DNA from 2 places in the Kribbella ginsengisoli genome. Region 1 is predicted to be linked to the other one. Evidence: riboswitches for the same ligand, from Rfam matches in the RefSeq annotation. Region 1 holds a riboswitch; the other holds the start of a gene.
The links. A riboswitch is a leader RNA that binds a small molecule or an ion and turns the genes downstream of it on or off. The one in region 1 is predicted to bind cyclic di-AMP.
Positions count from the first base shown of each region.

Region 1 (8,310 bases):
GAAGAGCAGCATCACAAGAGGTACGTCGACGTCCTTACAGACGCGGTGAAGCAGACCAGCGCCAGTGCACCCCGAAACATTGCCCTGACCGGGCCGTACGGCAGCGGCAAGAGCAGCGTTGTGGATGGCCTCAAACAACGGCTGGACGCGGAGGTCAAGACATGGTTCAGCCCCCGCCGGTCGAGTTCACGCGTGGTCAACATCTCGCTGGCGAGCCTCGGGACCAACGAGTCCACAGAAGCGGACGACGAGAAGACCTCCAACCGCATCCAGAAGGAGATCGTCAAGCAACTGCTCTACCGCGAGCCGGCAGCGCGAATGCCCTCATCGCGCTACCGACGGATCCAGCCCTTTCGTTGGTGGCCGGCCTTTGTCGGCGCCCTCTTCGTCGCGGGTGTCTTCTGGGCAGGCGTCGAGCTGATCGGCAAGCCTGCCCGCCTTGCTCACGATACGTCCACCTTGCTCGCGGCCGCGGCCCTGCTCGCACTCGTCGCGGTGGTCGCACAGTGGCGGCTAGCAGGACGCGTCTGGCTGGAGAAGTTCAGCGCCGGGCCAGCGACGGTGACGTTGTCCAAGCCCAGCAACTCCTACTTCGACGATTATCTCGACGAGATCGTCTACTTCTTCACCGCGACGAGTTGCCGGATCGTTGTCTTCGAGGATCTCGACCGGTTCAACAACGCACGCATCTTCGAGACTTTGCGCGGCCTGAACACAATCCTGAACAGTGCCCAGCAACTCAAGCCGAACGAGAGTCCTGTCAGGTTCGTCTACGCCGTCCGGGACAGCATCTTCGATCTTCTCGACGCGGACGCGGGGTCTGATGTCGAGGCAGCGGCCATGGTGGCGCCACGCTCCCATGGCCGGCCGGTAGAACCGCCGAGCACGAGCCGTACGAAATTCTTCGATCTCGTCATCCCCCTGGTTCCGTTCATCACCGCCCGGACGTCCCGAGACCTGTTGTCCCAGGTCATGCAGGCCAGCCCCGACTGTCCGGGCGCCGAAGTCATCAAGCTCGTCGCCGGCCACATCACGGACATGAGGCTCATCTACAACATCCACAACGAGTTCGAGGTCTTCAAGACCCAGATCCTCCCGGCCTATGGCGGGCTCCCAGGTCTTACCGCCGATCAACTCTTCGCCATGGTCGCCTACAAGAACCTGCACCTCAGCGACTTCGAGAAGATCCGAAGCGGCACCAGCGGACTCGACAAGGTCTACGACGCCTATCGATTCCTAGTCAACGAGCAGATCGCCAACCACGAGACGCGCATCGGCGAGCTCCGGGAGCACCTCGACAACGGCCAACTGTCACCGGAGCGATGCGCCGACCTCGGCGCCCGCCTCACGGCGTTCCTTCATGCAGTGGAGGAGCTCTATGGTCAGCCTCGCCCCGACTCGGAGGCAAAGCGGATCCAAGTGGCCGGTTCAGCTCATTACTCGCTGGCAGAAGCACAGTCTCCCGAGTTCTGGGCTGCAGCAGCCAATAGCTCGGGCGTCCAGCTATATCTCGCAGGCACCTGGCGATCCATGACATTGTCGAGTCTGCTCACAGGCGCGGGCATCACGACAACTCCCGAGGAACTACAGTCGGAATCCCACGCCAGCTGGACGGCGCAAATTAGCGACGCACAGGATGCCATCGCGGCGATCCGATGGGCCAACATGACCAAGATCCTCGCTGCCCAAGATCTGACGGTCGCCACAAATGGTGGACCGAAGCCGCTGAGGGCGGTCGCCGCGCAGGCTCTCGGTTCACCTCTGGCCATGGACCTGCTGACAGCCGGCTACATCGACGAGAACTTCGCGCTGTACGTCGCCCAGTACTACGAGACCCACTTGAGCGCGGCAGCCAAGAACTTCATCTTGCAGGTGACTGAACGCGGCGAACAGGACGTCGAGTACAGGTTCGGCCCGGCACACGACGTTCGCGACCTTCTGGAAGAGCTCGGCCCCGACTTCCTCGGCACCCGCAGCGCACAGAACATCGCAATTTTCGACTATCTCCTGACTGCGTCGCCGGCGCTCGCCGAGGTTGCAGTCGAGAACCTGACCCACGACGACAGCGACCCCGCGTTCATTCACAGCTACATCGCTCGGGGAGAGCACCCGAAACTGCTCATCAGCAAACTCAGCCCCATCTGGGACCAGACATTCACCTTCATCGCGGCGCTGGACGTACCGTCTGCCGACCTGTTGAACACCGCACTAGAACACTCCTCGCCGGACCGCTCCTACGCGACCAACGACGCCGTCGCGCGCATCGTCGACATCGAGGCGAGCACTCTGCCAGTGTTGACCACGGGCGGCGACGGCGACCCTCGAAACACTGCCGTGGTGCTCTCGCAACTCGGCGTGCAGTTGCAGGACGTCCAGCCACTCACGCGGAAGCTCCGCGACCAGGCGCGCGAGTTGAGCATCTACCGAGTCACTCGCTCGAACCTCGACGTGGTGGCCGGCGGTTCGACCGCCCTCGATGAGCTCCTGGCCCAGGACAAGGAGATCTTCATCCATGTGACGGCGAACATGTCCGACTACCTCCGCATCCTCGAAGACGATCAGGACATGCGCTCGATCGAGGATCCAGAGCGTTTCGACACCGTCCTCAATTCCCTGATGAACGTGTCCGAGGAATCGATCTCCACCCTCTTGCAGCGGTGTGCCCCTTCTTGCCAGGTCCACGATCTGAGAGACGTTCCGAAACAAGTCTGGCGGCCCGTCGTCGCAGAGCGTCGCTGTTCCACGAGTGCCAGGAACATCCTGAGCTACCTCGAGTCGTTCGGAGAGTTCGACGACCCGCTCGGACGACTGGTCGCGGAGGCGGGCAGCATCAGCGCTATCGCTGATGCGTCTGCAGAGCAGCGACAGGCGCTCGCCGTCCACATTGTCAACGCGGACTCGGTCCCACTCGAGCGGCTTGAGCCGCTGCTCGAGTCCTTGGAACTCGAGGCATCGCTACCTGCAGATGCCGTAATTCGTCAGATTGGCCCCGAGGTACCGAATCTCGTCGCCAAGCACCTACTGACCGACGGTCCGGACGCCTATGAGCTGGTCGCAGGAGAACGATGGCCGATCAGGCGCGATCTGATCTCAGCATCCGAGTCGTTCCCGGAGTACCTGGACCAGATCTCACTGACCGGTACGGAACTGGTCTCCCTCGTGACGGGAGGGATTGCGCCAGCGCGCGTGCGCACGGCAATCCTGGCCGATTCCAACCGCCTGACGCGACTGACCGCAGACGAAGCGACCCACATCAGCAGTTACCTTGCCGCTGGAGGGATCCGGATTCCCTCCAGCTCGCTAGTTGCTCTCACCACCGCCGGTGCCGAGCCCTACCCTGTCCTGCAGCTGCTGGTCAACCAGGTCGATACCCTGACTGCCGCCGAAATAGGTCACTTCTTCGGCGCGATGCCGGCCCCCTACAACGCGATCTCGTCGTCAGACCCCGTCAGCCCGGCAACGGTTCCGGACACTCATCGCGACCTCTTCGAGCAGCTCAAGTCAGCCGGCCATCTCCACTCCTTCGAGAAAGTCCGCAACAAACCACTCCTCCGAGTCGCCCGACTCGCGTGAGCGGCGCAGCCCCACTCTCGCTACTGTGCTTCGTGCGGCGGATCCGTTCGCGCTCCCCGACCTCGACCGTGTCGAAGTACTCGAGGCGATGGCCGTGGTCTTTCTGACAGACGGGGATAGTACGGCGCTGGTATCGATCGCCGGCGTTTTGGGGCGGCACCTGCGGTGTAGTCAGGCTCCTGGCCAAGCGTCCCGGCGCGTGAGACCTGCCAGCTGACTTGCGGCAAGCGCGGTTGGTTTGGGTTTGCCGCTCGTCTGACCCGAAATTTGGAGTTTCCGTTGTACCAGCGGTACTGGGGCGATGATCGTCCGGTCGATCTTCTGCCGGCGGCGACTCCGACCACTGCCTCGCGGCCAACCGCCCGCGGGCAGTCGACCCTGGGCGCCAGCAGGGGCACTGCGACAGGTCATCGCTGGCTCCCGACCCAGAGTGGTCGCATGCGCCGGATTGCTCGATCGCTGTCTCGCACAGTTGAGCCGAGCAGCACTCGCAATTGGGGCAGGGTCGCCGGCGTCCCAAGTTTGTTGGGTCACTCATCGGAGCCTGTCAGCGATGGCTCTGCCAAGGTTGGAGGCGGCAGCCTTATCCGGATGGTTGCGGCTCGTTGGAAGGTGTAGGGGCTCTAGGTCACGAATCCCGATCTCCCAGCTCGCGGTCCACTCTTCAGTTGAGCGTGGTTCGACTCCCATGACCCGGCAGTAGGTCACCTCCCGAAGCGGGATGAGTCGCGCGTCGATCGTCGGGCGGGGATCTTGCCTGTTCGAGCCGTCGAGCTCCCAGTCCGGAATCACGTTGGCCAGGCTCGCTGTCACAAGACCGACATCGGTCAAAGCGACGTACCGCCACGTAGTCACAGGGTCGCCGTTGTCGGCTCGGCTCTGGGCTTTGATGGATAAGGCGCTGTGGATCGCGCTGTTGCCCACCAGCGAGGCCACGACTTGAAGAACGACGGTAGGCGGCTCCAGCTGTTCTTCCGGCCCGCTCAGCGACTTCAGTACCGCGCGCAACTGGTCGAGGCTGATCTCCATCAGGTGCTCTTCTTTGACGATGCTCCGCCTGCCGAAGACGTCGGCGGAGGAGGCGGAGGCGGCTTGCTAATCGACTCTGGCGGTTTCGGCGGGGCCGGCTTCCAGCCGCCTTTGACTGATCGTTGGCTCTTGGCATTCGGCACGATGTCTACTTTCCCGTTGTGGTAGGCCTGCCCCCGGACGAGGGTGGCGGGGGCGGTGGGTTTCGAGGCCGTACCGGTGGGCCAACCACCTTGGGTTTCCACCCTCGCTCCTCTGTCGGACCAGGCGTGGCCGGCCTGCTGTGGATCGGGTTATTTCTTGGCACTGGTCGGGCCGCCTTTGCTGGATTTTGGGGGTGCCGGAACGAACTGGCCGGATCCGGTGTCGCGCTTCACCCATTCGCTTGATTCGCCGCTCTTCTTGGCGACGGTCTTACCGGTGGTCTTCTTCTTCGCGGCCGGTGGTGTTGCCCGGTATCCGCCGTGTCCTGGTGGGAGGTTCTTAGCCATCGGGTTGCCCTCCTTCGGCTTGGTTCTCCAGTGTGAGCTGATCAGCGGAGTCGAGAGAGATCAGTTCGATCGAGATAGCGGAGTCACAGGCCACAACAACACCTTCGGAGTCGGGGATTGGATCGCCGATCCGGCCGTCCGCGTCGACGGTGTAGCAGTACTCGAGGAACAGCTGGTGCTTCTCCGGGAACGACGAGCTGTAGGAGTTTTCGCCGTAGTACCCGGCGATCCACTTCTCCTGGGAGGTAAGGATCCGGACGAAGCAGGGGCTGCGGTCCTGGAACGCCTTGTCCCAGGCTGTAGGTGTCGGGTCGTACGACAGCCGGTTGGTGAACCAGCGGCAGATCTTGGCTTCATGGAGCCAGGCTGTGTGGTCGTCGGAGAGCCGGAACAGCGCTAGTACGGCCGGAAGGACGAACCCGCCGGCCAGCCCGATCGCGGCCCCGAGCCGGGGGTGATGGATCAGGGCACCGGTTCCGCCTGCTGCGTCGACCAGCGTCCGGCCGCCGATGATCAGGTAGGTCAGGCCAAAGATTGCCGACCACACGATCGCGCCGACGAGTCTCGTCGACAGGTCGACGTCGGTTGGCCGGCGACCGCGCAGGTTGACCCGGACGCCTTGGTAGACGAAGCCCGGCACGACGAACAACAGCAAGATCAGCAACTGGGTGCTCGTCGACGGGATCGACACCTAGCCTCCTCCTGTCTTCTGAGGTACTGATGGGAGACTGCACGCCGGGCGCCAAGGATGTTTTCGCCATCCTTGGCGCCCGACTTGGTTCAGTTTTCGCGGCGGACACCCTTGAACGGCTTGCCGTCGGCCTTGCCGTCCATGAACTTCCCGGATCCGGTGTCGCGCTTCACCCAGCCGGAGGGGGTGCTGACCTGCGAGCGACCGGTGACTGCTCCGCGGCGGCTGCCGCTGCCAGTGTTCTTTGCCATGAGTACTGCTCCTTTGGTGCTGGTCGCCGGGTCCCTGATTGGACTCGGCTCTACACCCTTTGGTGTATGTGCCGAAGTGGCGACTACCCCCCAGACTTCCGTTGGATTTTTTGGCGGATCCGGGCGGCCCGTGCGACGGCGTTGGCCGCCCTGGTGGTGGAGACGGTTCGACGAGCAGCCTTGGCTTTCGGGGTCCCCAATGACGACCGCTCGATCTTGGATCTGATGTCGCTCATGCGCCTCTTTCCTTGCGGAGCCGGCCACGCTGGTTGGCGATGGCCCGTTCGACGGTCTTCGGCGTGATGCCTAGTTCTTCTGCGATCTCGGTCTGTGTCGTCCCGACGGCCATCAGTTGGAAGATCCTGCGGTCGCGAGGGCTCATCCGGCCCAGCAGTTCGATGCCGGTCATCTGGTCGATAACCAGCTGCTCCGGGTCGGGGTCTTGCCTCCGCAGTTGCTGCAGCGGGTCGGGGTCGGGGCTGGTCGTGTCGTTCGGGGCGTCGTGGAGGAGCCACTGGCGGTAGATGTTCGGGAACCGCATCAGGCACTGCCCGATGAAGAAGGTCCGCAGCGAGGCACCCCGCCGGTAGTCCCACTTTCCAGCAGCAAGAACCGTACGGAAATGGAACAACGCCACTCCCACCGTCTCCTGGGCCAGGTCCTCGACCAGGTCCGCATCATCAAACGCTCCTCGAGGCGGTTCCTTCAGACCGCCGTACCCTCGTTGCAGGCAGTAGTGCCGGATGAGGCCGCGCCGGATCCAGGACCCGATCACCGCCAGGCCGTACTTAGCCATCTCGCGCTCGAACTCGAGGTAGTCCAGGCCGTGGAAGTTCTGGAAGGCCAGACCCGTGACCAGATCGAAGTCAGCCGCCAGGCGGTCGACACGATCCGCTCCATCTACTTCCGCAGCGTCGATGTCGGCAGCATCACCTGCCCATTTCGATGCCAGGCCTACGTCTGGTTCTAACGGCGCGGCGGAACCTGCCGGCGGCTTCACCAGCTGCTCCTGACGGGCCGGTGACATGACCAACCTCTCTGGCGGGGTGACCACGACTCCGTCGGGGTCACCCCTTCATATGTGCTGCTTTCTCGATTCCCCCCCAACCTCACGCAAAGTTTTTTCTGGGCGCAGCTGAGTGACCCGCCGGTCGCCTGAAATAGGCCTGCTACCGGCGGAGTGTGAGCGGCCTCGCTCGTTGGGCCTGGCGGCGCAACAAGGCGCACGCGGTCGTCTCCGGGCGGCACACAGCCACCCGAGAACCCGTTACTGGGCATGGTTCGACTTTCGGCACGCCTGCGAAGTTAGCTGTCGGGTTCGGGCTGAGAGTCAATAGCCCGGTCCGCTCCCGCGGACTTCACCCCAGGGACCCGACCACTCACGGTCGAGACCCAACTTCCTGGGTCCCCCACCCCTGCCACGGGCTTGTTTCGAGGGGAGTACGCACGCCTGGCAGGGCTCGGCGTTGACGTGCATACGGTTCGTCGCATTCGGTGAACCACCCATCAAGGTATAACAGAATGATCACGACGCAAAGACACTTATCCACAGGGCGCGTCGGTACCGGTTCCGTGCTTTGGTCACCTACAAATCCGCTGGTCAGGCACCCATTTCCGCAATGACCCGAGTGGCGCCGGACGAACTCCAACGCTGCTCACAGGTGGCGCCACCGCGAGCGGAAGCGCGTTGTGAACCTGGAAGGGCATCAACTGCCACCCCGCCGACCTCCACGATCCCGGACGCAGCGCCGGACGGCGCGGCGGCTGCCGTTTACCACCGCCGGGTAGCCGCGGCCTAGTTCACGCGGTGCCGACCTTGGGCTGTGTCGTCAGGTCGACGGCCGGCCCGCAGACTGCTGCCAGGTAACGATCGCCGATGTTTCAAGGCTGGTGTTGACCTCAGAGGTCGTCTGGCTCTGGTCGGTGGGTGGTGCGGGAGCAGCCAAGGTGTGAACTCCATTCGCGGAGGCGACGGAGGGCGTGTTCTAAGTCGCGGTGGAAGGCGAGAGGGTCGGAGGGGGCGGCGTCTTCCAAGTAGCAGGATTCCCAGAATGTGCGTAGGGCGGAGAGCTCTTCGGTGATGGCGCCGTGCTGGTGCCAGCACGGGGGGACGACTTTGTGGTCGAGGCGGTAGCGGGTGATGAACCACTGGACCCAGTCCATGAGGCGGTCGAGCTCTTCAGTGACGGTGACGTCGTCCAGGTCGCGCCAGCAGACGACGAAGGGATCGTCGATGGCGGCACCTGACATCGACAGGGCGCGGATCAGGTCGTCT
Region 1 is NZ_BAABAA010000022.1:30,441-38,750, reverse strand. Features, by position in the region: gene ABD768_RS41160 (YobI family P-loop NTPase) at 1-3,573, shown strand, start outside; gene ABD768_RS41155 (hypothetical protein) at 4,108-4,602, opposite strand; gene ABD768_RS41150 (hypothetical protein) at 4,896-5,093, opposite strand; gene ABD768_RS41145 (DUF6338 family protein) at 5,086-5,784, opposite strand; gene ABD768_RS41140 (hypothetical protein) at 5,874-6,035, opposite strand; gene ABD768_RS41135 (RNA polymerase sigma factor) at 6,268-7,062, opposite strand; cyclic di-AMP (ydaO/yuaA leader) riboswitch at 7,316-7,472, opposite strand; gene ABD768_RS41130 (hypothetical protein) at 7,935-8,310, opposite strand, start outside.

Region 2 (8,310 bases), on a different contig from region 1:
CCCGCGACCGGAACAGCCGCAGCGGGACCAGCGGCGCCTTCGACCGGCGCTCGACCATCACGAAGGCGGCGAGCAGGACCACACCCGCGACGAGGAAGGTGACGACCTCGCCCGAACCCCACCCCTTCGGCTCGGACCGTACGACGGCGTAGACGACAGCCAGCAGACCCGCGGTACCCAGTACTGCGCCCGCGGTGTCGAAGGCGCGGTTGCCGTTCTCGTTGTGCCGGGTGTCGCGGATGTAGACCGGGATCAGCGCGACGAGCCCGACCACGATCGGCACGTTCACGAAGAACACCCATTGCCAGCTCAGCGAGTCGACCAGCAGGCCGCCGGCCACCACCCCGAGCGTGCCGCCGAGGCCGGCCAGGCCGCCCCAGACGCCCATCGCGATGTTGCGTTCCCGGCCGTGCGCGAAGGTGACGGTCAGGATCGCCAGCGCCGCGGGCGACAGCAACGCACCACCCAGGCCCTGAACCGCACGGGCGCCGATCAGGAACTCGGGCGAGTTGGACAGCCCCGCTACCAGCGAGGCGGCACCGAAGAGCACCAGACCGCCGACGAAGACGCGACGCGGGCCGAGGATGTCAGCCATCCGGCCGCCGAGCAGGAGGAAGCCCCCGAACAGCAGCGTGTAGGCGTTGATGACCCATTGCAGTGAGTCGGCGGAGAAGTTCAGGTCCGCCTGGATGTCGGGCAGCGCGACGTTCACGATCGTCACGTCGAGCACCACGATGAACTGCGCCAGCGCCAGGACCGCCAGCGTCGACCAGGGACTGCGTCGCATTGCGTACCTCACAGGGAGAGTGTCTACGTTGTATGTATACGTTGTATGCGTACTTCGTAAACGGTAGGTCTACGTTGTAAACTTGTCAACGTGCCCCCCACCAGCAGCCCGACCACGAAGCGGCTAGACCCGCACACGCTCGCAACCAGCGCGCTGGAGATCGCCGACGCCGAAGGGCTGGATGCGCTCACCATCCGCCGGCTCGCCCAACTGCACGACGTCACGCCGATGGCGCTCTACCGGCACTTCAGCGACAAGGACGACCTGCTCGCCGCGGTCGGCGACCGGATCCTGGCCGACATCGCGCTACCCGAGCCGACCGGCGAGCCGTGGGACATCCAGCTGCAGGCAGTACTGACCGCGCTGGTGAAGGCGCTCCGGCCGCATCCCAAGGCGGCGGGCCTGACGCTGTACCGGATCCTGGTCTCACCCGACGGGCTCGCGCTCGCCGAGCGGACGATGGAGCTGCTGGTCGAGGGCGGCTTCTCTACCGACAACGCAGCAGAGGTCGGCCGGCAGTCGGTCTGCTCACTGATCACGCTGGTGACAGCGGAGCCCGGCGCGACCGAGGACACCGACCCGGTGGCCCGCGAAGACGGCCTGCGCGCCAAGCGCGCCTCACTCGCCGCCCTCTCCCCCCACCGCTACCCGCTGATCACCGCGGCAGCGGACACCCTGATCTGCCCGGCTTCACACGACCAGTACTACGGCCTCGGCATCGACCTCGTGGTCGCCGGGATCCGCGGCGTCCGCGCGGGCCTGCAGGCCTGACCCCGACACACACCTGCTTGCCTCCCGCCACAAGTCAGCTGTGGGGTCTACGCTCCGAAACGAAGTCAGACCATCACACGGAGGTTTTGTCATGGCGGGCAAGTTCGAGCTGTACGAAGACAAGTCGGGCGGGTTCCGGTTCCGCCTCAAGGCCGGCAACGGCGAGATCATCGCCGTCAGCGAGAGCTACAAGAGCAAGGACAGCGCCCTGAACGGCATCGAGTCCGTCAAGAAGAACGCCGGCGACGCGAAGGTCGACGACCAGACCTCTTGATCAGCTGAGAACACAACGGCAGGAACTCCCCGAAGCGGAGCTCCTGCCGTTGTGTCGTTGTGGAGTCAGAGGCCGAGCTCGTGGATGACCTCGCGGACCTCGACGCCGAGCCCCTCAACGGACGCGTCCGGGATCATCGCGGCCAGCTCCTCGACCCGCTCGCGGGTCGCACAGTCCAGCAGGTAGTACCCGGCGAGGAACTCCTTCGCCTCCAGGAACGGCCCGTCCGTCACGGCCGGCACCCCGTCGCGCACCTTGACCACCGACGTCTTGGCCGGCTCGGCCAGCGCGACCGTGCTGTGGAACTCACCCGAGGCCTGCACCGTCTCGAGGAACTTCTCGTGCCCGCTGAAGATCGCCTGCTGCTCGGCCTCGGTCAACGCGTTCAGCACGTCCGGATTGATGTTCAGCACAACGAGATATTTCACGATCTCTCCTTCGCGATCGGCTCCCCGCTGGGAACCTCTTGTCATCAGTACGGAGCGGCCCCCGCCACTTTGACATAGCGTCTGGTCATGACTGAGCTGACTCTCGCGGATGTCCAGGCAGCGGCGGGCCGGATCAAGGGATTCGCGCACCGGACGCCGGTGCTCACCTCGCGCACGCTGAACGAGCGGGTCGGCGCGGAGGTGTTCCTCAAGGCGGAGAACTTCCAGCGGATCGGGGCGTTCAAGTTCCGCGGCGCCTTCAACGCGATCAGCCGGCTCTCGCCCGAGCAGCTGGCCCGCGGTGTCGTGGCGTACTCGTCCGGAAATCACGCCCAAGCCGTCGCACTGGCCGCCAAGCTGGCCGGTACGAAGGCAGTGAACCTGATGCCGAAGGACGCGCCGCCGACCAAGATGGCGGCCACCCGCGGATACGGCGCCGAGGTGGTGACGTACGACCGGTACGGGCAGGACCGGGCAGCCCTGGCCAGGCAGCTGTCCGAGGAGCGCGGGCTGACCCTGATTCCGCCGTACGACCACTACGACGTGATGGCCGGCCAGGGCACGGTCGCCCTGGAGCTGATCGAGGAGGTCGGCCCGATCGGTGCCCTGCTGGTACCGATCGGAGGCGGCGGCCTGATCGCGGGGTGCGCGACGGCGGCGACCGAGTTGTCGCCGGGCATCCGGGTAATAGGTGTGGAGCCGGCGGCGGGCGACGACACCGCCCGGTCGCTGGCAGCGGGTGAGCGGGTCGAGATCGAAGTACCGCGGACGATCGCCGACGGCCAGGCCATCTCCACGCCGGGCGAACTGACCTTCCCGGTCGTCCAGCGGCTGGTGGACGGGATCGAGCTGGTCAGCGACGACGAGATCCGGGCCGCGATGACGTTCGCCTTCGAGCGGCTGAAAGTGGTCGTCGAGCCGAGCGGCGCCTGCGCGCTGGCGGCCTTGCTGGCCGGACGGATCCAGAACCTGCCCGAGTGCGTCGGAGTGGTGATTTCAGGCGGGAACGTGGGCCTCGAGCGGTGGTTCGAGCTGCTCGGAAAGCACTGAGCCAAGGGGGGCCTGAGCACGCACTGTGCTCGTTGTCACAGAAAGCGACTTCGCGATGTGACCGGGGTCACACAAATGTGCTGTGCGGCCGCCTGAGACACGCTCAGACGCGCTCAGGACACCTGATGTTCACCCCGGATCGTTGAGCCGTCAGAGAGCCGTACAGGGCCTTTCCAGAGGGTCTCTGCGCATCTGAGGGTTTGCGTCGTGATCGTTCTGTTATACAGTCGTCGGCGGTTCGACAAATGCGCCGAACTGCGAGTGTGTCAACGCCGAGTCCTGCCAGGCACACCCGCTCCCCTCGAACACCACATGGCAGGAGTGGGGGACCCAGGAAGTTGGGTCCCGACCGTGAGTGGTCGGGTCCCTGGGGTGAAGTCCGCGGGAGCGGACCGGGCTATTGACTCTCAGCCCGAACCCGACAGCTAACTTCACAGGCGTCGGGAGACAACCATGCCCGTCACTGCCCGACGGACAGCGCTTCATGGCGCCGTCAGTCAGTCCAGCGATGCCAGTACCCGGCCCACCGGCCGCGGGTTGGCAAAGCACCGCAAGTCCAGCAAGTCCGCGGCCGCCCCTCGGGCCGCAGCGGCCGTCCTCTCGGTCGGTCTCGCCGTCGGTGGTGGAGCCGCGATCAGCGTGGTCACCGCTCCGCAGACCGCCTCGGCAGCAACCACCGCGAAGCTCACCGCCGGCCAGATCCGCGGCAACGCGAGCATCGCCAGTCGCCCCCTGATTCGCTTCCGCGACTCGGGCAAAACCGTCAAATACGTGCAGAAGACTCTGCGCCTGCGCCAGGACGGCTGGTTCGGCAACAGCACCGTCGGCGCTCTGAAGAAGTTCCAGCGCTCCTGGGGCCTCAGCGCCACCGGCTACATGAACAAGCCGACCTGGGGCCGGCTGACCTGGGCCGCCAACCACGGCGTGCTCTACGGCAAGGTCGGCACCAAGGCCGCCAGCACCACGACCTTCCGCGCGAAGGTCCTGCGCGAGGCCGCGAAGCTCAAGGGCACCCCGTACCGCTACGGCGGCACGTCGACCAAGGGCTTCGACTGCTCCGGCTACACCGGCTACGTCTACAAGAAGGCCGGCAAGAAGCTGCCCCGCACGTCGCGCCAGCAGTACAGCGCCACGAAGCACATCAGCAAGGCGACCGCGAAGGCCGGCGACCTGGTGTTCTTCAAGAGCGGTGGCGGCGGCGTGTACCACGTCGGCATCTACGCCGGCGGCGGCATGCTGTGGCACGCCTCGAAGCCGGGCAAGCCGGTGGCCAAGGCGAAGATCTGGACCAGCAGCGTGGCCTTCGGCCGCGTCTGAGGATCCAACCCGTCAGCGGCACTGACTCCCCCCTCGGGCCGCTGACCTGACAACCGGTCGTGGCGTCGTCACCCCCCACCCCTCCGACGACGCCCGGCCGGTTGTCCACTTTCTAGGTATCGAGCAATCCCGCGTCGTGGGCGAGGATCGCCACCTGGACCCGGTTGGTGGCGTCCAGCTTCACCAGCACCCGCGAGACATGTGCCTTCACGGTCGCCTCGCTCATGAACAGCTCCCGGCCGATGTCCGCGTTCGACAACCCACGCGCGACCGCCGCCAGTACTTCGCGCTCCCGATCGGTGAGCGCGGTCAGCCGTTCCCGCGCGGTCCGCTGCCGGTCGGTCCGCGGATCCGCCGCGAAGTGCCCGATCAGCCGCTTCGTCACGGCCGGCGAGAGCATCGCGTCGCCGGCCGCCACCACCCGGACCGCCTGGACCAGCTCACGCGGAGGCGTGTCCTTGAGCAGGAACCCACTCGCCCCCGCCTGCAGCGCCCGGAACACGTAGTCGTCCAGGTCGAAGGTGGTCAGTACGACGACCTTCGGCGGATCCGGCAAGGCCTGGACCTCCCGGGTCGCGGCCAGCCCGTCCAGCCGTGGCATCCGGATGTCCATCAGGACGACGTCCGGCCGGTGCCGGCGGACCATCGCGGCCGCGTCCGCGCCGTCATCGGCCTCCGCGACCACCTCGAGATCGTCGGCCGACTCCAGGATCATCTTCAGCCCGGCCCGGACCAGCGCCTCGTCGTCCACGATCAACAGCCGCGTCATCGCTCTCCCTCTTTGCCATCGGGCTCTGCAATCTCTGACCCCACCCCGCCACCCCGGTCAGTAGGGCAACCAGGCTTCCACGCGCCACCCACCGTCCTGAGTAGGTCCGGCGTCGAGACGCCCACCGGACAGCGTCACGCGCTCGCGCAGCCCGACGAGCCCCGCGCCGGAGCCGGGCAACAGTGAATCAGCCGCCACCGGCCGGACGTTCGTCACCCGCACATTGACCCCGGTCCCGGGCGCGCCTTCCACCAGTACCTCGGTATGGACCCCGCGCGCATGCTTGTGCACATTCGTCAGCGCCTCCTGGACGACCCGGTAGACCGTCCGCCCGACCAGAGCCGGCACGTCGTCCGGCAGCGTCAATGAGCTCGTCACCTGGACGCCGGCCGCGCGGGACGCCTGCACCAACCGCTCCAGGTCGGCGGCACGTGGTACCGGAGCGAGGTCGGCGCCGTTCTGGCTCACGTCGGTCCGCAGGACGCCGAGCACCTCGCGCAGGTCCTCCATCGCCTGCCGGGCGGTCTCGCGGATCAGCCCGGCCGAGCTCTCCACCTTGTCCGGGCCAACCGCTGGGTTCACCTCGAGGCCGCCGGCGTGGAGCGCGATCAGCGAGACCTTGTGGGCCAGTACGTCGTGCATCTCCTGCGCGATCCGGGCCCGCTCGCCCAGCCGCGCCTGCTCGGCTCTCAGTTCGCGCTCGGCCTCCGCACGCTCGGCCCGGTCCCGCAGCGACACCATCAGGTCCCGCCGGGCGCCGACGTAGGCACCGACCGCCACCCAGGCGCCGATCAGGAAGGGGCCGGTGAAGATCGGAACCCAGAGGTCGCCGTTCGACGGGCGGTTCTGGAGGATGTAGGCGACGTACGCCGCGAAGGTGAGAACGGCCAGCGCCAGGTCTCGCCGGCGGATGGCCAGCGTCAGCAGGGCCAGCCCGACCGGCATGAAGATCCCGGCCGAGCCGAGCGCGACCACCGCGATGACGGTGACGGTGACCGGGTACTTGCGGCGCCACCACAGGGCCAGCGACGCGACGATGCCGACGCCGAGCACCATCCAGTCGCCGGTGTGCCAGCCGGGTTTGCCGGAGGACGCCTGCGCGACGATCGTGAGCAGGCTGAACGCGACGTACAGGACGTCCCGGATGCGCGGGGCGCGCCGGATGAACCAGGCGTACCAGCGCCGCAACCGTTGCATTGAGTCAGCGTAGTCGCGGCACGTCAGGACTTACGTCCCTCTTCCGTTGATGCCTGGTGTCCCCCATCGGGTGGGGGTCCGCCGCGTTCCGGGCGACTTAAGTAGGGGGTGACCGCAGACGGTCGGTCGATGTGGCGAGGGGGGTCCGGCCGGAAGAGTAAGGGGCATGATCACAGTCGAGAACCTCAGCAAGCGCTACGGCCACCACGCGGCGGTCAGCGACGTCTCCTTCACGGTCGAGCCGGGCAGCATCACCGGCTTCCTCGGCCCGAACGGCGCCGGCAAGTCGACCACGCTGCGCATGCTGACGGGGCTCACCCCGCCCAGCTCGGGCCGCGCCACCATCGCCGGCAAGAAGTACGCCGACCTGCCCAACCCCGGGCGCGTCGTCGGTGTCATGCTCGACGCGGCGGCCCAGCACCCCGGCCGGACCGGTCGCGAGACGCTGCTGCTCAACGCGTCTCTGCTCGGCGTACCGAACAGCCGGGCGGACGAGATGCTGGAGGCTGTCGGGCTCACGGGGGCCGCGAAGCGCCGGGTCGGTCAGTACTCGCTGGGGATGCGGCAGCGGCTCGGCATCGCCGCAGCGCTGCTCGGCGACCCCGCCGCGCTGATCCTGGACGAGCCGGCCAACGGTATGGACCCTGAGGGCATCCGCTGGATGCGTGGACTGCTGCAGGACTTCGCCTCCCGCGGCGGCACGGTGATCCTGTCCAGCCACCTGCTGGGCGAGGTCCAGGCGACCGTCGACCGGCTGGTCGTGATCGGCGGCGGCAAGATCGTCGCGAACGGCTCCCTGGAGGAACTGCTGGCCGGTAGCGGCACGCTCGTCCGCGGTCTCGACCCGATCGGCCTGAACGAGGCCCTGACCGCCGCCGGACTCAACCTCGAGCCCCTGTACGACGGCGCGCTGCGCGTCGACGCAACCGCCGAGCAGGTCGGCCGCGCGGCGGCTGCCGCCGGCCAGGTCCTGATCGAACTGCGCGAGAGCGACGGCGCCGGCCTGGAGGAGCTGTTCTTCCAGCTCACCAGCCCCACCGCCGCAGCTGCCTGATCACCCGAAGCTCAGCCCGTCCGCTTTCCTTCCTTCCCTTTGTCTTTCAGGAGTACAAACATCATGGCTGTCACCGAAATCTCTTCGCCGGCTGTCGCGGCCGCTCCGGGCAAGCACCGGGCCGCCGTCGCCACCTCGCTGCCGCCCGCGCGCGGCCAGTCCTTCGTCAAGCTCGTCACGATCGAGCTGCGCAAGTCGGTCAACACCCGCAGTGGCCGGTTCCTGATCCTGGGCATCCTGGCCCTGGCCGTCGCCGCGCTGACCTGGCAGCTCACCCACCTGAACGACGGAGTCCAGCGCTTCGACGGCTACCTGGCCGCGGCGTCGACAGGGGTCATGCTGATCCTGCCGGTGATCGGCGTGATGGCGATGACGAGTGAGTGGACCCAGCGGACCGCGCTGACCACGTTCACGCTGTCGCCGCGCCGGATCCGGGTCCAGTTCGCCAAGTTCATCTCCGCGATCGTACTGAGCGCCGTCGTACTGAGCGTGACCGCGGCGATGGCCCTGGCTGCCACGGCCATCGGTGGCGCCATCGACGGCGCCGGGGCCTCGTACGCCGGGATCGGCGGCGCGCTGGCCGGCGCCTACCTGTCGACCGCGCTGAACGTCGTGATGGGCGCCGCCTTCGGCGCGGTGATCGCCCAGACCGCCGTCGCGATC
Region 2 is NZ_BAABAA010000007.1:126,591-134,900, forward strand. Features, by position in the region: gene ABD768_RS24095 (MFS transporter) at 1-787, opposite strand, end outside; gene ABD768_RS24100 (TetR/AcrR family transcriptional regulator) at 878-1,558, shown strand; gene ABD768_RS24105 (YegP family protein) at 1,650-1,832, shown strand; gene ABD768_RS24110 (YciI family protein) at 1,898-2,260, opposite strand; gene ABD768_RS24115 (threo-3-hydroxy-L-aspartate ammonia-lyase) at 2,348-3,310, shown strand; cyclic di-AMP (ydaO/yuaA leader) riboswitch at 3,571-3,764, shown strand; gene ABD768_RS24120 (C40 family peptidase) at 3,764-4,627, shown strand; gene ABD768_RS24125 (response regulator) at 4,740-5,396, opposite strand; gene ABD768_RS24130 (sensor histidine kinase) at 5,454-6,593, opposite strand; gene ABD768_RS24135 (ABC transporter ATP-binding protein) at 6,760-7,647, shown strand; gene ABD768_RS24140 (ABC transporter permease) at 7,711-8,310, shown strand, end outside.
Region 2: it holds a riboswitch for cyclic di-AMP, as region 1 does, so the genes downstream of both, ABD768_RS24120 (C40 family peptidase) here and ABD768_RS41135 (RNA polymerase sigma factor) in region 1, are expected to answer to the same signal.